DNA from 2 places in the Variovorax sp. NFACC27 genome. Region 2 is predicted to be linked to the other one. Evidence: riboswitches for the same ligand, from Rfam matches in the RefSeq annotation. Region 2 holds a riboswitch; the other holds the start of a gene.
The links. A riboswitch is a leader RNA that binds a small molecule or an ion and turns the genes downstream of it on or off. The one in region 2 is predicted to bind cobalamin.

Region 1 (3,403 bases), 1.8 Mb from region 2:
TACGGCCGGGTGGGGCGCCGCATCGCGGCGGAGCTCGACGCGAACGACATCCCCTACGTGGTGGCCGAGCAGAACCGCGAACTGGTCGAGAAGCTGCGCGAGGCCGGCACCCCGGCCGTCTGGGGCGACGCGGCCGATCCGGCCGTGCTGATACAAGCGCACATCGCCCGCGCCCGCGTGCTGGTCGTGGCCACGCCCGACACCATGAACGTGCGCCAGATGATGGAAACCGCGCGCACGCTCAACCCGACCATCCAGACGGTGATCCGCAGCCACAACGAGCAGGAGGCCCGGCTGCTCACGCAGGAAACCTCCGCCACCGTGTTTCTCGGCGAGCAGGAACTGGCCCAGGCCATGGCCCGCGACGTGGTCCAGCGCGCCGTGTCGATGGCCGTGCCGGCCTGAGGGCCCCTGAAAGGGACTCTTTCCCTTCAGGGCTTCAGAGGTCTTCGATCACCAGCGTGCGGTAGCGCTGGGCGATGGAGTAGGGCACGGTTCGCACCAGCTCCATCAGCCGCTCGGCGGCCGCGCCGTCCTTCGTCCTGACGAGCAGGCCGGTATGGCCCTCTTTCGCCAGCTTGGCATAGGCGCGCACCGTGGCCGCGTCGGTGCCGGCGGAGGGCAGGGGGCTGTCGGCCGACCTCACGGTCGGGACGATCTCCGCGAGAACCGTCTCGGCTGGAAGCAGGTAGACCTCGTCGCCGCTCATGCCCTTTTCGATCAGGCGGTGGCCGATGCGGTCCGCATCCTCGGCGCTGGGGAACATCACCATCGAGTAGCCGGTCGGGTAGAAGGCGCCGCCGATGCTCGATCGCATGCCGGGTTCAAGAGTGAAGTGCTTCATGCTGCCTCCTGTTCTTGGTCGGTTCTTCTTGGAGTCTCGTGAGTCCCTGTTGATACAACATTAGGTCGCACCCGGGGCGTGCTCTGTAGGAGAACCCCGAAAGCTCTGTCAACCACGCCCGTGCATTTCCTGTTCATCCAGTAGTCAGGCAGCACATTCATCCTTGCACCATGCCCTCTCCCAGAAACATCGCACTCACCGTCCACGAACTGGAGGCGGGCGAGTTCTACTGGGTGCTGATGGAGGCCGTGGACGACACGCCCGGCGAAACCTCCCACGTCTATGTGCCGCTGGAAGCCGCCCACGAGCCCTACGCCACCTATTCGAACGCTCTGGTGGCCGGCGTGGCCATGATGCGACGGCTGTTCGGCCCCGACGGAAAGCCCGGCTGAAGCCCGCGGCGCGGCCCCTCCCGAGGGGGCGCTACCTATAATCCCGCCGTTCCGGTGCGGCAGTTTTCATTAACTGCGCCGGACAACACGGTTCGAAGGTGCCCCGCACGCCATCTCATCCATGGCGACGGGGTTAAACGGGAAGCAGGTGCGCCGCGTCGTCGTTCTCTTGATCGATCGATGCGTCAATTCCTGCGCTGCCCCCGCAACGGTCAGCGGATCTGGAAACCCTCACGCACGTGCCATCTCGGTTGGCACGGGCAGCCACTGCGCTTCGGCGTGGGAAGGCGAGGATTTCCGTCGTGGCGTGCATCCACATGAAGCACGCCGCGGCGCTCCGCAAGCCCGGATACCGGCCCTCGCAACCGCCTTCGGACGCTGCGGGAGTGCGTGTCCGGGCCTGCCGCATCCCTCGCCCCCGAGCCGCCGCAGTCCCTTCGCCTCTTCTTCCGCCGCGTCCTTCATCGGTCGGGAGCCTGCGGGGACGCAGGCCGGAGGAGAAGCTACATGGGTCATGCATCGCCGCGGCGCGATCGCAAGGGTGTGCCGCCACCGCGCAGGACACGCCTTTCGGGTCTTTCGGGCCTTTCGGGCCTTTCGGGCCTTTCGGGCATTTCATTGGGATTGGGGCTGGTTTTCGGGCCTTCGGTGGCCCTGGCGCAATCCCAGGACGAAACAGTCGTCGGCGGCGGCCAGAGCCTCAAGCCCATACAGGTGGAGGCCGACCGGCACGTGCCGCTGGCCATCGACGAGCCCACCCAGACCGGCAGCCGCCTCGGCCTCACGCCGCTGGAGACGCCGGCCAGCATCGAGGTGCTGACGGGCGACACCATCCGCGCGCGCGGCGACGTCTCGGTGGTCGATGCCGTCACCCGCGCCACCGGCATCACGGGCGCGCCGGGCCCGGGCAACGGCGGCACCGCGCTGGGGGCTCGCGGCTTCCTGGGCCACGGTTCGGTGATGCAGCTCTTCGACGGCACGCGCCTCTTCGCGGGTGCCGGCACCGTCACCTTCCCCTTCGACACCTGGTCTGCCGACCGCATCGAGGTGCTGCGCGGCGCGGCCTCGGTGATGTACGGCGAGGGCGCCATCGGCGGCGCGATCAACGTGGTGCCGAAGAAGCCCACGCGCGGCCCGATCCGCAATGAAGCGCTGGTCACGCTGGGCTCCGACGCCACGCGACAGGTGGCCTTCGGCAGCGGCGGGGCGATCGACGACAGGCTTTCGTACCGCTTCGACATCAGCCAGCGCAACACCGACGGCTTCATGCAGCGCGGCGAGGCCGAGAGCCTTGCCGTGAGCGCGGCCGTGCGGCTGGACGTATCGCCGCAGCTGCAGTTCACGCTCTCGCACGACGAGGGCCGGCAGTCGCCGCAGCGCTACTACGGCGTGCCGCTGATCGACGGCCGCCTGAGCAGCCAGACCCTGCGCCAGAACTACAACGTGGACGACGCCGAGATCAAGTACCGCGACAAGTGGACCCGCCTCGACGCCCAGTGGACGCCCAACGAATCCGTCACCGTGCGCAACCAGCTCTACCGGCTGGAGAGCAAGCGCCACTGGCGCAACAGCGAGACCTACACCTACAACGCCATCACCCGTCGCGTGACGCGCGGCGACTACCTGGAGATCGGCCACGACCAGGAGCAGATCGGCAACCGCACCGACGCCACCTTCAGGCACCGGCTGTTCGGCCTCGCCAACCAGGTGCTGGTGGGCTTCGACGCGAACCGCATCGACTTCACGCACACCAACGATTCGCCTTACGGCGGCCGCTCGGTGGTCGACCCCTTCGTCTTCAACCCGGGCTACTACGCCTCGCCCGTGGCCTACACGCCGCGCTACAAGACGAAGACCAGCACCTACGCCTTCTTCGCCGAGGACAAGCTGGCCTTCGACGAACAGTGGTCGGTGGTGGGCAGCCTGCGCTGGGACCACGCGAAGGTCGCGCGCACCGACTTGCAGAACGCCGCCAACAGCTTCGGCAAGACCTTCGAGTACGCCACCGGCCGCCTCGGCGTGGTCTATGCGCCCGACGCCTCGCAGTCGTTCTACGCGCAGGTGGCGCGTGCGGCCGATCCGCTGGGCTCGCTGGTGACCACCTCGGCCTCGCAGGCGGCGTTCGATCTCAGCACCGGCAGGCAGGTCGAGGTCGGCTACAAGCGCC
Region 2 (3,403 bases):
ACGATCAGCAGGTCGCATCCGGCCGCCGCCTCGTGCAGGCGCGCGCGGCAGTCGGCCTCGCCGGTCATCCAGAGATCGAGCGAGTGCACGGGCGCGCCAGTGGCCAGCGCAAGCCAGTGCGGGTCGAGGAAATCGGGGCCGCACTTGAAGGCGCGCACGCGCCGGCCCTGGCGCGCATGCAGCCGCGCCAGCGCGGCCGCGACGGTGGTCTTGCCCTGCCCCGAGGCCGGGGCGGCCACGAGCACGGCGGCGCATGAAACCGCCGCGGCACCGCTGGCGGTGCCGTCCGGACGGGAAGATGAGCTTATTGAGGCGTCCACTTGAGACCGACGTACGCGGTGCGGCCTGCGGTGGCGTACAGCCGCGCGAACTGGTAGTCCTTGTTGCCCGCATTGTCGACGCGCGCGACCAGGTTGAGGTCGCGCGTGATCTGCGTGGTGGCCGACAGGTTCAGCACCGTGTAGCCGCCGAGCTTGACGCTGTTGGCGGTATCGTCGTAGCGGCGGCTGGAGGTCTGCACCTCGGCTCCCAGCGTCCAGCCAGCGACGCGCCAGTCGGCGCCGATGGTGGCGTGGCGCTGCGCGCGGCGGGCCAGCAGGTTGTGGGTGGCAAGGTCGCGCGGGTCCTGGAAGTCGAGCGAGCTGCGCAGCGTGACGTCGCCGATGCGGTGGCTGCCCGACAGGGTGACGCCCTGGTAACGCGCGCGGGCCGTGCTCGCGTAGCAGCCGAAGGACGAGGCGCAGCCCTTGGCCGAGCCGTCGAACACGATCAGGTTCTGCACGCGGTTGGCGTACGCGACCACGCCCAGCTGGGTGGCGCCCTCGGTGTACTGCAGGCCCAGCTCTAGGTTGCGGCTCGATTCGGGCTTGAGCGTGGCCAGGCCGTATTCGCTGAAGCGCTGGTACAGCGTGGGCACGCGGAAGGCGGTGCCGGCCGACGCCGTGAAGCGCAGCGACGGCGTGATGGCATAGCCGTAGGCCGCGCTGCCGGTGGTCTTGCCGCCGAACTCGCTGTCCCTGTCGTGGCGCACGTGCAGTTGCAGCGAGTGCGGGCCCTGCACGAAGCCGTAGCCGAGCGAAATGGCGTTCTGCGAGCGGTCGCGCGACAGCAGCTTCGAGGTGGTGGTGGGCGCGTTCTCGAGTGCGTCCTCGCGGCGCTCCAGCGTGGCGGTGACAAGGTGCGGGCCGAAGCGGAATTCGTTCTGGAACAGGTAGCCGCGCAGCTTGGTCTCGGTCCGGTAGAACGAGGGCTGCGTCTTGTAGACCGACTGCGAGTCGGTCACCTGCACGCGGGTGCTGTAGATGTCGTTCCACTTGGCCGACCAAGTCAGGCCGGCGGTGCGCAGCGTGTTGCTCGACACGTCGTCGCGGAACAGGATCGGCGGCTTGGTCTTGTAGGCCACGGTGGCGTCGTAGCCCGCCTTGGTGTCGCTGGCGAGCATCGTGGCCTCGATGCGCTGGTCGGGCGTGATCTGGAAGCCCAGCTTCACGTTGCCCGAGGTGCTGTTGTAGCCGTCGCGATCGGGGCTGGTGAAGCCGTCCTTGGTCACGTTGCGCTTGTCCACGGGCTGCACGTTGTAGCCCTTGCTCTCTTCATGCGCCACGCCGAACGAGTAGTCGAAGAGGCCCGACTTGCCGCTCACGCCGCCTTCGATCTTGCGCAGGCCGTAGCTGCCGATGCCGATGCCCGCGTAAGGCGACACGCCCTCCTCGCCGCGCCTGGTGAAAAGCTGGATCACGCCGCCCACGGCGTCGGAGCCGTAGACCGCGGCGGCCGGGCCGCGCAGCACTTCGATGCGGTCGATCTGCGAGAGCGGAATGCCTTCCCAGCCGGCGCCGCCGGTGGATTGCGAGTCGATGCGCACGCCGTCGAGGTACACGGCGGTGAAGCGCGTCTCGGCGCCACGGATGAACAGGCTGGTGGTGTTGCCCACGCCGCCGGAGCGCGAGATCTCGATGCCGGGCAGGCGCGAGAGCACGTCGGCCACGCCGGTCGCGCCGCTGCGCTCGATCGCCTTGCGGTCGACGATGGAGACGTCACCCACGAGGTCCGACAGCGGCTGCGGCGTGCGGTTGGCCGTGACCACCGTCTCGGCGAGGGCTGGCGCCTCCTGCGCATGGACCGCCGTGCCGCCGAAGGCGGAAACCAGTGCGAGCGGCAGGCAGGCCTGGCGGAAACGGCGCGCAGGAACGCGGCCGCGGGAAAAGCAAACGTGGGAAATCATGAATCAAGCGAACGAACGTCAATACCCCTGGCCGGCCTCCCCGCCGGCGCCTGGGCGCAATGGCCGCGCATGCGTTCATCGTCGACGCGTGCGGCAGCCGCCTTGTTGGCCGGTATCCGGGCTGGCAGAACGGCTCCTCACCGCCTTCCCAGACACCTGTTTCAGGGCGTCCAGTGGCTTCGATGGAAAGGGGCTGGCACCTTGCGGCGCCGTCTGCTTGACCGTTGCGGGGGCAGCGCAGGCGGCTTCGGCCTTGTTCCGGTACGAACCCGGGGCTTCCACTCCTGCTTCCCGTTGAACTGCGCCGTGCGAACCACGGCGCGAGCACCAACGGGCGGAATTCTATGCCCTGCCCAGCGCTACTTAAGTCGAAAGTCGTGGTACCGCTAACATCGACGGCCATGATGCGGCCCGCCTCGGTCTTCCTGAATCTTCGCTCGGCGCTGCAGCGTCTCTTCGGTGTCTCGGGCTGGCAGTCGATGCTGCTGTGGTCCATCGTGGCCGGACTGCTCGGCACGCTGGCGACCGAACTCTTTCGCGCGGCACTGCTGGCCTTCGAGCATCTGGTGCTCGGGCCCGGCGAAGGGCTCGTGGCGATGGCCAAGCACCTGCCGTGGTGGGCGCGCATCGCCTGCCCCACGCTCGGCGGGCTGGTGGCGGGACTGCTGCTGGTGCTCGCGAAGCGCGTGGCCGAGCGCAGCGCCACCTCGGACTACATGGAAGCCATCGTGCTGGGCGATGGGCGCATTCCGGTGGCGCAGACGCTGGCGCGCAGCGCGTCGTCGCTGGTGAGCATCGGCACCGGCGGCTCGATCGGGCGCGAGGGCTCGATGGTGCAGCTGGCGGCGCTGGCATCTTCGCTGTTCGGGCAGGTGTTTCGCTTTCCGGCCGAGCGGCTGCGGCTGCTGGTGGCCTGCGGCGCAGCGGCCGGCCTCACGGCAGCCTACAACGCGCCCATTGCCGGCGCCTTCTTCGTCGCGGAGATCGTGCTGGGCTCCATCGCGATGGAGAGCGTGGGACCGATCATCATCGCCTCGGTAGTCGCCAACGTCGCGATGCGGGCGCTGCCGGGCTACCAGCCGCCCTACAGGATGCCGCCGTTCCCGGAAATCCACGGCACCGAGGTCGTGCTGTTCTGCGTGCTCGGCGTGCTGCTGGGCTTCGCGGCGGTCGGCTTCC

Region 1: linked by a shared signal. The riboswitch ahead of ABL840_RS14485 (TonB-dependent receptor) and the one ahead of ABL840_RS23005 (TonB-dependent receptor domain-containing protein) in region 2 are both predicted to bind cobalamin.

The regions. Positions count from the first base shown of each region.
Region 1 is NZ_CP157613.1:3,089,214-3,092,616, forward strand. It holds gene ybaL (YbaL family putative K(+) efflux transporter) at 1-405, shown strand, start outside; gene ABL840_RS14475 (hypothetical protein) at 440-844, opposite strand; gene ABL840_RS14480 (hypothetical protein) at 1,015-1,236, shown strand; cobalamin riboswitch at 1,316-1,612, shown strand; gene ABL840_RS14485 (TonB-dependent receptor) at 1,885-3,403, shown strand, end outside.
Region 2 is NZ_CP157613.1:4,909,385-4,912,787, forward strand. It holds gene ABL840_RS23000 (cobyrinate a,c-diamide synthase) at 1-320, opposite strand, end outside; gene ABL840_RS23005 (TonB-dependent receptor domain-containing protein) at 305-2,224, opposite strand; cobalamin riboswitch at 2,314-2,571, opposite strand; gene ABL840_RS23010 (ClcB-like voltage-gated chloride channel protein) at 2,626-3,403, shown strand, end outside.